2 regions of the Polaromonas sp. SP1 genome follow, and region 2 is predicted to be linked to the other one. Evidence: riboswitches for the same ligand, from Rfam matches in the RefSeq annotation. Region 2 holds a riboswitch; the other holds the start of a gene.
What was found. A riboswitch is a leader RNA that binds a small molecule or an ion and turns the genes downstream of it on or off. The one in region 2 is predicted to bind S-adenosylhomocysteine.
Positions count from the first base shown of each region.

Region 1: another riboswitch for S-adenosylhomocysteine. It lies ahead of metH (methionine synthase); the one in region 2 lies ahead of ahcY (adenosylhomocysteinase).

Region 1 is NZ_CP031013.1:1,272,204-1,279,392, reverse strand. It holds gene DT070_RS06140 (amino acid ABC transporter substrate-binding protein) at 1-818, opposite strand, end outside; gene recQ (DNA helicase RecQ) at 1,226-3,109, opposite strand; gene DT070_RS06130 (rhodanese-like domain-containing protein) at 3,232-3,624, opposite strand; gene DT070_RS06125 (homocysteine S-methyltransferase family protein) at 3,786-4,832, shown strand; gene DT070_RS06120 (hypothetical protein) at 4,829-5,071, shown strand; S-adenosyl-L-homocysteine riboswitch at 5,444-5,545, shown strand; gene metH (methionine synthase) at 5,553-7,189, shown strand, end outside.
Region 2 is NZ_CP031013.1:1,989,103-1,996,291, forward strand. It holds gene DT070_RS09385 (tripartite tricarboxylate transporter substrate binding protein) at 1-321, shown strand, start outside; gene DT070_RS09390 (TetR/AcrR family transcriptional regulator) at 425-1,003, opposite strand; gene DT070_RS09395 (MFS transporter) at 1,110-2,345, shown strand; gene DT070_RS09400 (HAD-IIB family hydrolase) at 2,478-3,290, opposite strand; gene DT070_RS21295 (DUF3592 domain-containing protein) at 3,290-3,928, opposite strand; S-adenosyl-L-homocysteine riboswitch at 4,072-4,144, shown strand; gene ahcY (adenosylhomocysteinase) at 4,246-5,676, shown strand; gene DT070_RS09415 (TlyA family RNA methyltransferase) at 5,836-6,852, shown strand; gene metF (methylenetetrahydrofolate reductase [NAD(P)H]) at 6,872-7,189, shown strand, end outside.

The sequences.
Region 1 (7,189 bases), 720 kb from region 2:
AGGCCCAGCAGCTTGCCGGTGTCTTCGCCGCTGCCGGTCAGGCGCATGACCACAGGGTCCTTGCTGTCCTTGACCATGGCATCGACATTGGCCTGGGTCACGCCGTATTCCTCGGCTTCGATCAGGCCGTAGATCACCCATTTGACGATGGCAAACCACTCGTCGTCACCGCGGCGCACCATGGGGCCCAGCGGCTCCTTGGAGATCAGCTCGGGCAGGATGAGGTGGTCGGCGGGAACCTTGGCTTCCTTGTTGCGAACGGAGGCCAGGCCCGAGGCGTCTGTCGTGTAAGCCTGGCAACGGCCGGAGAAGTAAGCGGCGTTGACGGCTTCCTGCTTTTCAAACACCACCGGCTTCATGCCCAGGTTGTTGGCCTTTGAGTAGTCGGTCAGGTTCTTTTCCGTGGTGGTGCCCGATTGCACGCACACGGTGGCGCCCTTGAGCTGCTTGGCGCTCTTGACCTTGCCCTTCACGGGAACCATGAAACCCTGGCCGTCGTAGTACGTCACGGCAGTCATGTGCAGGCCCAGCGATGCGTCGCGGGTCAGCGAGAAAGTGGTGTTGCGCGAGAGGACGTCAACCTCGCCGGACTGCAGGGCGGTAAAACGCTGCTGGGCGTTCAGCGGCACCCACTTGACCTTGTTGGCATCGCCCAGCACGCTGGCGGCCACTGCCTTGCAGACATCGACGTCCAGACCGGTCCAGGCGCCGTTGCTGTCGGCGGAGGAAAAGCCTGCCAGCCCGACGTTGACGCCGCAAATGACCTGGCCGCGCGCCTTGATGGCGTCAAGCGTTTTGCCTGCATGGGCAGGCCCCATGGCTGCAAGGGTAAGGCCGGCAGCTGCCAGCGTGGCAAGTCCATGTTTCTTTGCGAATTTGATCACGGGAGTTCTCCAGTCAATGTACGTTCCGATGTCCAGCACGATGCGTGCCAGCGTCGAAATGCTAACCGAAGGTGGTTGCCACAAAGTATGGGTATGTGCCTATTCGCTCGGGATAAACCCTTGCGAAATGCGGGTCATGAGCTTAACTATTGGCGGTATGCCATCACAGCATGGCGCGGGTGCCGTGCGCGCTGGCCAACGAACGCCGCAGGCGGCAAATCAATGCCGGATGAATGCCCCAAAGGCGGGCGCAGGATGCCCGCAGAACTGCAGCGCGCACCATCCCGAGGTGGCTGAGGCAAGGGATAACCCTGAATTTGCCTGCGCCTGATTCGCGGCCTTTAACCGGCTGCGGCGCACACCCTGAGCACCTCGGCGCCGTAGGCTTCGCGTTTTTTCGCGCCGATCCCGCTGATGCCGTCCAGGTCGGCCAGGCTTTCGGGCGCCCGCTCGGCAATGGCGCGCAGCGTGGCGTCATGAAAGATGACAAAGGCCGGCAGGTTGTGTTCGCGCGCCACTTCGGCGCGCCAGGCCTTCAGGCGGGCCAGGCGCTCCAGCGCGCCGGCATTGAGCGCGGCTTCGGCCAGGCCTTTGACCGAGGTTTTGGTCACGCGCTTGCTGCGGCTGCCGGCCTTGGCGCCCGCCGCCTGCTCACGCAGCACCACGCTGACCTCGCCCTTGAGCACCTGGCGGGCGTCAGGCATCAGCTGCAGCGTGCTGAAGGCTTCGGCGTCCACGCGCACCATGTTGCGGGCGATCAGCTGGCGCAGCACGCCGCGCCACTGCGTTTCGGCCAGGTCGGCGCCTATGCCGAAGGTGCTGAGCCTGTCGTGCCCGTACTGCGTCATCTTCTCGGTCACCTTGCCGCGCAGGATGTCCATGATGTGGCCGGCGCCGAAGCTGATGCCGCTGGCCTGTTGCACGCGGTAGATGCAGCTGAGCATCTTGCGCGCCGCCTCGGTCGCATCCCACACCGCCGGCGGGTTCAAACAGTTATCGCAGTTGCCGCAAGGCTGGCTGTCTTCGCCGAAATAGCCCAGCAGGCTGACGCGGCGGCAGCGCGTGTCTTCGGCCAGTGTCAGCAGCGCATCGAGCTTGCCGCGCATCACCTGCTTGAATTCTTCGCTCGCCGCCTCGCTGGTGTCGATCATGCGGCGCTGGTTCACCACGTCCTGCAGGCCGTAGACCATCCAGGCGTCGGCGCTCTGGCCGTCGCGGCCGGCGCGGCCGGTCTCCTGGTAGTAGCCTTCGATGTTTTTCGGCATGTCCAGGTGCGCTACAAAGCGCACATCGGGCTTGTCGATGCCCATGCCGAAAGCAATCGTGGCCACCATGACGATGCCGTCTTCGCGCAGGAAGCGGTCCTGCCGCTGCTGCCGCAGGCCCGAGTCAAGCCCCGCGTGATAGGCCAGCGCTTTCAGGCCGGCGTCCTGCAGCCGCTCGGCGATTTCTTCCACGCGCTTGCGCGACTGGCAATACACGATGCCCGCTTCGCTTTCGTGTTCGGTTTCGATAAACCGCAGCAGCTGCGCCGTCGGGTCGGTCTTCTCGACGATGGTGTAGCGGATGTTGGGCCGGTCAAAGCTGCTGACAAACTGGCGCGCGTCTTCGAGCTGGAGCCGCTCGATCATGTCCTGCCGCGTCAGCGCATCGGCCGTGGCCGTCAGCGCCATGCGCGGCACGTCCGGAAAGGTCTCGTGCAAAAGGCTCAGGGAGCGGTACTCGGGCCGGAAGTCGTGGCCCCACTGGCTCACGCAATGCGCCTCGTCGATCGCAAACAGGCTGAGCAGCCCGCGCTCATGCAGCGACGCCAGCAGGCCCTTCATGCGCGGCGTGTTGATGCGCTCGGGCGCGGCGTACAGCAGCGTCAGTTCGTTGCGCAGCAACTGCTTTTCGAGCTGGCTGCTTTCGTCAAAACTTTGCGTGGAGTTGAGGAAGGCGGCCGACACACCGGCCTCGTGCAGCGCGCCCACCTGGTCGTGCATCAGCGCGATCAGCGGCGAGATCACCACCGTCACGCCGTGGCCGGCGTTCTGGCGCACGATGGCCGGGATCTGGTAACACAGCGACTTGCCGCCGCCGGTGGGCATCAGCACCAGCGCGTCGCCGCCGCGCACCACGTGGTCCACGATGGCTTCCTGCGGGCCCCGAAAGCTGTCGTAGCCAAAAACCTGGCTGAGCACCTGCAGGGGCGTGGAAAGAGGGGAGATCGGTAGGGAGGACAAGGCGGGCGAAAAGTCTGGATGGCGGGAAGTTACTGTTGCGCTATCAAATGAATAGCTATAAGCCTATGTCCTGTATGGGCTAGAGGCTGATTTGATGCAAAACCTGTAAGGCCTGGCAGGGGCTACATCTGCTCCCAGGGCAGTCCTTCAAATCGCCAGCCCGACAGCGTGGAGCGCTGGAACTGCTCGTCCAGTTCACCCTCAAAGCCGTGCACCACATGCTGCACGTTCGAGAAGCCCGCCGCCTCCAGCGCCTGCCCGGCATCCAGCGTGCGCTTGCCCGAGCGGCAGATCAGCAGCACCGGCTGCGTTTTGCCCGTTGCCTCACGCGCGACGGCGTCGGCAAACTTCTGCGCGTCAGGCTGCAGGTCGGGGTATTCGTACCACGGCACGTTGACGACGCCTGGCGGGCGGCCGACATACAGCGACTCGATCTCCATGCGCACATCGACAAACAGGGCGTCGGGGTGTGCCTGCAGCCAGGTCCAGGCTTCTTTGGGTTGAAAATTTTTCATAGTCGGGGCAATACCCCTATTGTGGCCGATGGTGCCTACCGGTGGCCTACCGCTCTCTCCCCTCCTCTGCAAGCGCGCGTTTTTGCCTTGGTGCTCCGGTGGAAACCGGGCGGTGCCTCTGTACGGCTGTGGAAAAAACCGCCGCGCCTTAAAATCAGGGCATGAAGCAGACACCCTACACCCGCGGCCAGCAGCTCCCGGCCATCCTCGAAAAGCGCATCGCCATCCTCGACGGCGCCATGGGCACGATGATCCAGCGCTTCAAGCTGAACGAGGCCCAGTACCGCGGCGAGCGCTTCAAGGACTTCCACAAGGACGTGAAAGGCAACAACGAGTTGCTCAGCCTCACGCGCCCCGACGTGATCCAGGACATCCATGAAGGCTACCTGGCGGCCGGCGCCGACATGATCGAAACCAACACCTTCGGCGCGACCACGGTGGCCCAGGCCGATTACGACATGGCCGACCTTGCCATCGAGATGAATTACGAGTCGGCCCGCATTGCCCGCGCCGCCTGCGACAAATTTTCCACGTCCGACAAACCGCGTTTTGTGGTCGGCGCCCTCGGCCCCACGCCCAAGACGGCCAGCATCAGCCCCGACGTGAACGACCCCGGCGCGCGAAACACCAGTTTCGAAGAATTGCGCAAGGCCTATTACGAGCAGACCGAGGCGCTGGTCAAGGGCGGCAGCGATGTGCTGCTGGTCGAAACGATTTTCGACACGCTCAACGCCAAGGCGGCGCTCTTCGCCATCGACGAATACTTCGACAACTCGGGCGAGCGTCTGCCCCTCATCATCAGCGGCACCGTGACAGACGCCTCCGGCCGCATCCTGAGCGGCCAGACCGTCACCGCCTTCTGGCACAGCGTGCGCCATGCCGCGCCGCTGGCCATCGGCCTCAATTGCGCGCTGGGCGCGACCCTGATGCGCCCTTATATCCAGGAGCTGGCGCGCGTGGCCGGCGACACCTTCATCAGCTGCTACCCCAACGCCGGCCTGCCCAACCCCATGAGCGACACCGGCTTTGACGAGACGCCCGACGTGACGTCGCGCCTGCTGCGCGAGTTTGCCGACGAAGGCCTGGTCAACATCGTGGGCGGCTGCTGCGGCACTACGCCCGACCATATCCAGGCGATTGCCCAGGCGGTGACGCCGGCGGCGGCGCGCTCGGTTGCTACCAAATTTTTCTACCGCGAGGCGGCGTGAAGACCGGCGGGCTTCTGCTCGCCAGTCTGGCCCTGCTTGCCGCCTGCGGGCAAAGCCCTCCTTCCTGGGATGTCCTGCTGTCCGGCAAGATCACGGGGCAATATCCCAACTACACCGTCACTGTGCCCGCGCCTGGTCAACTCACGGTTGAGCGGCCCGGCATGCCGCCCAAAAACGTCGAGGTCGCGCCCATTTCCCAGCACTGCCTGCGCGGCGCTAAGAACCTGTTCACGATCTAAACGGGGCCGCGCAAGCACCTTCTCGGGATGGGATGCAAGGCGCGGTGCGACGCTCATAGCCCAGCTATGAGCTAGCGCCGCAACGCCGCAGACCGCCCGAGAAGGCGCTTGCCCTCCGGGTTGGGGTGAAATCGGGCGATTGAGCCACCCGGTCACTTGCAAGGGCATTAGCCCATGCGGCGTGACCGGTCGGCCCACTCATCCCGATTGCACCCCAACGCGGCCCCGTTTAGACCGTGAACAGGTTCTGAAGACTGCAGTTATGCCGTCGAGCAAATGCTGCTGGAATTGCGCGACCCCTGAGCCTCACGCAATGCCCGGAAATTTGCTGCAGGGCGGGCGCAGGGCAGCCTGAGCGCTTAAAATAGCCCTATCCCCAAGGAGCGTTGCAGCGAAGCCGCCCGGTTTCGTCAGGCTTGGGTTTTCAAGATTCCTGCCCCCGCGGCAGACTTTTTGCAACGACGCTCACCTTGCCCCGAAGGTGAAGCGCATGCCCGAAATCGAAAATTCCGTCTCTGTCCCCCCGATGAAGCTGTCCGGCCTTGAGCCCGTGCAGGTCGGCGAGGGCAGCCTGTTCGTCAACATCGGCGAGCGCACCAACGTTACCGGCTCCAAGGCCTTCGCCCGCATGATCCTCAACGGCGAGTACGAACAGGCGCTGGCCGTGGCCCGCCAGCAGGTCGAAAACGGCGCGCAGATCATCGACATCAACATGGACGAGGCCATGCTGGACAGCCAGGCCGCCATGGTGCGCTTCCTGAACCTGATCGCCAGCGAGCCCGACATCGCCCGCGTGCCCATCATGATCGACAGCTCCAAGTGGAGCGTCATCGAAGCCGGCCTGCGCTGCATCCAGGGCAAGGGCATCGTCAACTCGATCTCGATGAAGGAGGGCCTGGAGCCCTTCAAGCACCAGGCCAAGCTGCTCAAGCGTTACGGCGCGGCGGCAGTCGTGATGGCCTTCGACGAAAAAGGCCAGGCCGACACCTATGAGCGCAAGGTCGAGATCTGCGAGCGCGCCTACCGCGTGCTGGTCGACGAGCTGAACTTCCCGCCCGAAGACATCATCTTCGACCCCAATATTTTTGCCATTGCCACCGGCATTGAGGAGCACAACAACTACGCGGTCGACTTTATCAACGCCACGCGCTGGATCAAGCAGAACCTGCCGGGCGCCAAGGTCTCGGGCGGCGTGTCCAACGTGTCCTTCAGCTTTCGCGGCAACGACCCGGTGCGCGAAGCCATCCACACCGTGTTCCTCTACCACGCGATCCAGGCCGGCATGGACATGGGCATCGTCAACGCCGGCATGGTCGGTGTGTACGACGACCTGGACCCGGTACTGCGCGAGCGCGTCGAAGACGTCGTGCTCAACCGCACGCCTGTTTACAAGCCCGGCGAGGCCGAACTCACGCCCAGCGAACGCCTGATCGAAGTGGCCGAAACCGCCAAGAGCGGCGCCAAGGACGACAGCAAGAAAAACGAATGGCGCGCATTGCCGGTGCGCCAGCGCCTGTCGCATGCGCTGGTACACGGCATGAACGAGTTCATCACCGAAGACACCGAAGAGATGTACCAGGAGATCCTGGCCGGGGGCGGCCGGCCGCTGCACGTCATCGAAGGCCCGTTGATGGACGGCATGAACGTCGTCGGCGACCTGTTCGGCCAGGGCAAGATGTTTTTGCCCCAGGTCGTCAAAAGCGCCCGCGTGATGAAGCAGGCCGTGGCGCATTTGCTGCCCTACATCGAAGCCGAAAAGCTGCTGCTCGAAGCGGCCGGCGGCGACGTCAAGACCAAGGGCAAGATCATCATCGCCACCGTCAAGGGCGACGTGCACGACATCGGCAAGAACATCGTCACCGTGGTCTTGCAGTGCAACAACTTTGAAGTCGTCAACATGGGCGTGATGGTGCCCTGCCATGAGATTTTGGCGCGCGCCAAGGTTGAGGGCGCCGACATCGTTGGCCTCTCAGGCCTCATCACCCCCAGCCTGGAAGAAATGCAGTACGTGGCGGCCGAGATGCAGAAGGACGACCACTTCCGCATCAGGAAAATCCCGCTGCTCATAGGCGGCGCCACCACCAGCCGCGTGCACACGGCCGTCAAGATTTCGCCGCA
Region 2 (7,189 bases):
AAGCTGCGTGTGCTCAACACCTGGGGCGAAAAGCGGCTCGACAAATTCCCGAATGCGCCCACGCTGAAAGAGCTGGGTTACGACATGGTGCAGAACTCGCCTTTCGGCATTGGCGCGCCCAAAGGCACGCCGCCCGAGGTCGTCAAGCGGCTGCATGATGCGTTCAAGAAAGCGATGGAAGAACCCAGCTACGTGGCGGCGCTGGCCCGTTACGACATGCTGCCCAACTACCTGAGCTCGGCGGACTACACGAAGTTTGCGCAAGACACGGTTGGGCGCGAAAAGGTGCTGATCGACAAACTCGGGTTAGCGAAACCATAGCTAGGGCACACCCCTATCGGGGCTCACTGCGTGTAGCCTCTTTTCCCCTTGCAGGGGACGGCGCTAGCGGCCCGGCAAAGCCGGTTCCGCGGCGCCTGCTGGATCAGGCAGGGCCGTTCGGATTGGCCAGCACGAATAGTTCGTCGGCCAGCTGCCCGGCCAACTCCGGTTCCACGCCCGCCCCAAAAATCAGACGGTAAATGATGGGCGCCATCATGTGGTCCAGTACCTGCTGCACGGTGGGTGTGGCGTCGCCGCGGGCCTGGGCGCGTTGGACGAGCACCGTGGCTTCGTTGCGGCGGTTTTTCAGGCAGTTGGTCTCTTCTGACCCGGCCAGTGCGGCCGCCGCCTTCAGCAAGGAGGCATTGCCTGGCTTGTTGAGGTGGGTGATCAGTTCCTGGGCCCAGGCCGTGAGTTCGGCTTTCAGGTCGCCGGTCTCCGGCAGCGGGCGGTTCGGGTCCAGCCGGTTGCTGGCGGTTTCGTCGAGCAGGCCGTTCACGTCGCCCCAGCGCCGGTAAATGCTGGAGGCGCTCACGCCGGCGCGCTCGGCCACGGCCGGCACGGTCACCTTGTCGCGGCCTTCCTGGGCAATCAGCTCTTCCAGTGCCTTGCGCACCACAAATTGCACCTGCGCGCTGCGGCCGCCGGGGCGTTTGTTCTGGGGTGTGGGTGAAGTGCTCATCAGGGCGAATTTTATCCTAAAAGCAATGATCTTTGCGTTAATTTTAAAACCGGCGTAGAATTCACAAACGCAAATAAATTCGCTTTAAGAAAGTTGAGCGTTCCCCATGACCGCACCCGCCGCCCCTTCATTGCAATCCTCTGCCTCTTCGGGGGCCACCCGCTGGAAATTGCCGCCCGCAGCCGCCTTCCCGCTGCTGGCCATCTTGCTTTTCGCCTTTTTTGTGGCCGGCAGTGCGCCTTCGCCGCTGTTTGTCGTCTTCCAGCAGCAGTGGGGCTTTTCACCGGCGCTGCTGACGGTAGCGTTTGCGATCTATGCGATTGCACTGCTGGCCTCGCTGCTGGTGGCCGGCTCGCTGTCTGACCACATCGGCCGGCGGCCGGTGGTGTTTACCGCCTTGCTGCTGCAGGCCGGCGCGATGCTGACCTTTTTGCTGGCCGAAAGCATCCACGGCATCATCGCCGCGCGCATCGTGCAGGGCATTGCGACCGGCATGGTCAGCGGTGCGCTGACGGCCGCGGTGGTCGAAGCCGCCCCGGCCGCGCAAAAACGCCTGGGCGCCATGATCGGCAGCGTCTCGCCGCTGGCGGGGCTGGCCGTGGGCGCGCTGCTGACCGGCATCGCCGTCAAGTTCGCATTGCACCCGGTGCCGCTGGTGTTCGGTGTGCTGGTGGCCATCTGTGTGGTCGGTGCGGTGGCTACGCTCTTCCTGCCTGAAAGCGCCACGCCGCGCCCAGGCGCGCTCGCCTCGCTGGTGCCGCGCATTTCGATCCCGGCGCAGGCGCGCGCTGAATTCTTCCGTGGCGTGCCGACGATGCTGGCCGTGTGGTCGCTTGCGGGGCTTTACCTGTCACTGGTGCCGTCCATGCTGCAGCAGATCTTTGGCATCCACGACGGCGTCGTCAACGGCCTGGCTATTGCGACCTTTTTCGGGTTGGGTGCTGCGTCGCCAACCTTGCTGAAAAACCTGTCGCCTGTGCGCATGAGCGCCGTCGGCATGAGTTTGCTGGCCGTGGGCGCGGGCCTGGTGGTGCTGGCGCTGGCCACGCGCTCTGTGGCGTTGTTTTTTGCGGGCACGGCGCTGGCGGGTTTTGGCGGCGGCTCGGCTTTCTCTGCCCAGGTGCAGACGCTGGCGCCGCTCGCGCAGCCGCATCAACGGGCGGAGCTGTTTGCCGCGCTGTATGCCACCAGCTACCTGGCTTTCAGCGTGCCCGCCATGCTGGCTGGCCGCTTGATCGCGCCGCTGGGTTTGCCTGCCACGGTAGAGGGCTATGCGGGGTTGGTGCTGGCTGTGGCCGCCCTGGGCGCCTGGCTACGCTGGGGCTCGGTCCGCCGCGGATAGGTGCTCACCCCTGCTGACGCTCACTTCGTGTAGCGTCCCCTCCCCTTGCAGGGGACGGCGCCTGCGGCCGGGCAGAGCCCGATCCGCGGCACCCGCTGAATCAATGGAGGGCAGCCGCGCGGATGGGTTGGCTTAATCCAGCAGCGCGCGGACTACCTCGGTGAACCCTGCGCCGCGCTCACCGCGTGTCACGTAGGTTGGCAAATGCGCCAGCTGCGGCACAAAGCGCGCGATATTGGCCACGCCCACGCTGTTCGCAAAGGTCTTGAACATCAGCTGGTCGTTGGTCGAATCGCCCACATACACCCAGCGATCCATCTCGGTGTCCAGATCGCGCTGCCAGAGCTGCCGGACAATCCAGCGCGCGCCTTCCAGCTTGTTGTGCCCGCCGTACCAGCCGTTGATGTGGATGCTGCTGACGGTGGCGTGCATGCCTTCGCTTTTCATCAGCGCCACTACGGCAGCGATCTGCGCCTCGCTCAAGTGCACAAATTCGCTGTGGTCGATGGCGATGTCGGTTGCGCGGCCCGGCGAGTCGGTGGCGCGGGCCACGCCTGGCATCTCGCGCTCAATGCGCGCCAGCACGGCCTGCATGCGGGCGAAGTTGGCGCTGCGTGTGGCGGCGTCCTGTTGATATAGTTTTGATAGCGGCCTGCCCACGTCCTGTATGGGCTGCAGGCCTTTTTTATGCTCAGGGCGCAGGGCGACGGCGCCGTTCTCCGCCACGATGGCATCCACCGGCCAGCTTGCCGCAAAAGGCTCACTCCAGCCGACCGGCCGGCCGGTGATGGCCACCACTTTGAGCCCGGCCGCTTTCAGTTCACCCAATGCCTGCAGCGCATCCGGGGTGATTTCGCCTTCCGTGGTGAGTGTGTCGTCGATGTCGGTGAAGACGCCGGTAATCTGCGCGCGCTCGGCGGGCGGCCAGGCGTTGAGGTCTTTCATCATCGCTTTCTCAATACCTCAATGCCCATCAACAGGGCGCTGACTGTGATCACCAAACCCGCGATCCCCTGGATCCAATCGTTGAACGACAGTTTCCCGGGCTCAAGCACCGCTTCGGATGGATAGCCGGGATCGTAGTAAACGGCCACCGTGTCGCCTTTTTTGAACGCAGCCTGGAATTGCTCGGACTCACTCCTGGAAAGGCAGCTGTCCGATGCGCGCACATTCTGGCCGGTGAAGTGCCGGCCTTGCACCTTGTAGCTGTAGGTGGCAATCGGCTCATAACAATCGTCTTGCCTGTCCGAAGCGGGCTTCACGCCGGAAGAAAGTATTTGCGCGCTGCCGGTTTCCCAATCGAGGGTTTCTGAGGCCCGGTAGGCCTTGGAGGCAAAGTTGGCGCTCATGCCCGCGCCCATGAGCAGGAACAGGGCACAGTAGACGGGCGTCAGAGGGGGATACCTCATCAGGCCGCCTCGTAGCCGCAATGCCTGACGGCAAGGGGAAAGTGGCGCGCGTCGAAGTCTTGCATGGTGAAATTCTCGCATGTATGGCCCCCACGGTCGTGCACTTCGTGTCACTCCCTGCCCCCCGAGGGGGCCGCCCGCCTGTGGCCCGGCAAAGCCGGTTCCACGGCTCATGCTGGCGTGAAGAGTCAGGGGCGTAACGAGGGGAGGTCTTCACCAGTGGGGGCCGAGGGTCCGGCTTCGCCGGCCCCAGGCGCCGCCCCCTGAGGGGGGAGCAGGCTACACGAAGTGAGCCTGAACGGGGGGGTATAATCAGCCCTCCTGAGGAGCGTTGCAAGCCACGTCATGTGGACCAGGCTCAGGACTTCATTGCAACCACGCTCACCCGCATGTGCTCTCAAGCCGGGTGAATGACTGAATTCTCCCTTCCCTTGACTGCCGCATGCCCGTGGCGATTTTGCCCAGTTGACGTTTGATATTTGGAGAACCGTATGAGCGCCGTCCTGAAACCTTCCACCGACCACATCATTGCCGACATTTCGCTTGCCGCCTGGGGCCGCAAGGAACTGAACATCGCGCAAACCGAAATGCCCGGCCTGATGGCCATCCGCGAAGAGTTCGCGAAAGCGCAGCCGCTCAAGGGCGCGCGCATCACCGGCTCGCTGCACATGACGATCCAGACCGGCGTGCTGATCGAAACCCTGCAAGCCCTGGGCGCCGACGTGCGCTGGGCTTCGTGCAACATCTTCTCGACGCAAGACCACGCCGCCGCTGCGATCGCCGCCGCCGGCACGCCTGTCTTCGCCATCAAGGGCGAAACCCTGGCCGACTACTGGGACTACACCCACCGCATTTTTGAATTCAACGGCGCCAAGGGCACGCCTGAAGAAGGCCCCAACATGATCCTGGACGACGGCGGCGACGCGACGCTGCTGATGCACCTGGGCACCAAGGCCGAAAAAGACGCCAGCCTGATCTCCAAGCCCGGCAGTGAAGAAGAAGTCTGCCTCTTCAACTCGATCAAGGCCAAGCTCGCGCAAGACCCGACCTGGTACAGCCGCCGCCTGAAAAACATCATCGGCGTGACCGAAGAAACCACCACCGGCGTGCTGCGTTTGAATGAAATGTCGGCCAAGGGTACGCTGGCCCTGCGCGCCATCAACGTGAACGACTCCGTCACCAAGAGCAAGTTCGACAACCTGTATGGCTGCCGCGAATCGCTGGTCGACGCCATCAAGCGCGCCACCGACGTGATGGTTGCCGGCAAGGTTGCCCTCGTGGCCGGTTACGGCGACGTGGGCAAGGGCTCGGCCCAAGCCCTGCGCGCCCTGAGCGCCCAGGTCTGGGTGACCGAGATCGACCCGATCAACGCCCTGCAGGCCGCGATGGAAGGCTACAAGGTCGTGACCATGGAATACGCTGCGGACAAGGCCGACATTTTTGTGTCCGCCACCGGCAACAAGAACGTCATCACCTATGAACACATGGCCGCGATGAAAGACCAGGCCATCGTCTGCAACATCGGCCACTTCGACAACGAAATCGACGTTGCCGCGCTCGAAAAATGCAAGTGGGAAGAGATCAAGCCGCAAGTCGACCACGTGATCTTTCCGGATGGCAAGCGCATCATCCTGCTGGCCAAGGGCCGCCTCGTCAACCTGGGTTGCGGCACCGGCCACCCCAGCTTCGTGATGTCGTCCAGCTTCGCCAACCAGACGATTGCACAGATCGAGCTGTTCACCAAGAAAGACGCTTACGAAGTGGGCAAGGTCTATGTGCTGCCCAAGCACCTCGACGAGAAGGTGGCGCGTTTGCACCTGAAGAAGGTCGGTGCCATGCTGACTGAATTGAGCGATGAGCAGGCTGCGTACATCGGCGTGTCGAAGGCCGGCCCGTACAAAGCCAACACCTACCGCTATTAATTTTCCTGGCTACTGCGCGACCCGGTAGCGGCGTTGCGGATCCCGATCAGGTAATCCTCATGCACCTCAAGTGCATTCCGGTTGCCTGACGCCCGCGCCTTGCTCTCGGGCCGCTCGCTACGCCCTTGAGGCTGTTGTTGGAATACCGGAACACACACCATGCGCGCTGACCTATTCCTCGTCGACCACGGCCATGCCGCCACCCGCTCCCAGGCCCAGCGCCTGATTGCGTCGGGTGTGCAGTGGCGCGCGGAAACCGACGCGCCCTGGAAGAAGGTCGCCAAGAACGGTGACGAGATTCCGCCGGGCGCCCAGCTGCAATTGCTGGACACCACCGAAGCCAAATACATCTCGCGCGGCGGGCTCAAGCTGGAAGGCGCGCTCAAGGCCACCGGCCTGAAGGTCGCCGGCCTGCGCTGCCTGGATATCGGCCAGTCCACCGGCGGTTTTACCGACTGCCTGCTGCAGCACGGCGCCGCGCAGGTGGTGGGCGTGGACGTGGGCCACGGCCAGCTGCATGCCAGCCTGCGTGAGGATCCGCGCGTCATTTGCATTGAAGGCGTGAACGCCCGGTCCATGACTGCTGCAGATTTGATAGCGGGACATGCAGGCGATACGGGGGCTACAGGCTATTTTGATGACGAATTCGAAGACGATGAGGACGTGCAGGAAGAACCCGCCGTCGAAGCCGGCTTTGACTTCCTGACCGGCGATTTGTCCTTCATCTCGCTCACCCTGGTGCTGCCGGCGGTCGTTCGCCTCCTCAAGCCCGGCGGCGATTTGCTGATGCTGATCAAGCCGCAGTTCGAGTTGCAGCCCGGCCAGATCGGCAAGGGCGGCATTGTGCGTGACGCGGCACATTTTGAGTTTGTGGAAAAGCGTTTGCGTGATGCCTGCGCGGCCTTGGGCCTGGACGTGAAGGCCTGGCTGGCGTCGCCGATTGAAGGCGGCGACGGCAACCGCGAATTTTTTATCCAGGCCGTCAAGGGTGCTGATGTGGCGGGCGAAGACCAGCCGCTGCCGGCCGCGCCGCAGCGCAAGGTTGCCAAGCGCGTGCCCCGCAGCGAGCTGCGTGCCGCCCGTGCGCCGCACGAAGACTCTGAACTCGCGCATGCCGGCCAGCCTGGCCCTGCACGTGGCAAGCGGCGCGAGAAGAAAAACGACAACGACGAATAAACGACGAGTGAGATCCGAGATGAACCTGCCCCTCAGCTTTGAATTCTTTCCGCCCAAGACGCCTGAAGGCGCTGAAAAACTTCGCGTCACGCGCCAGGCGCTGTATGCGCACAAGCCCGAGTTCTGCTCGGTCACCTTTGGCGCCGGCGGCTCCACGCAAGACGGCACCTTCGGCACGGTGAAAGAAATCCTGGACGAAGGCGTGGCCGCGGCCTGCCATTTCTCCTGCGTGGGCGCGACCAAAGCCACGGTACGCGAACAACTCGCCACCTTGCGCGCCATGGGCGTCAAGCGCCTTGTCGCGCTGCGCGGCGACTTGCCCAGCGGCTACGGCGCC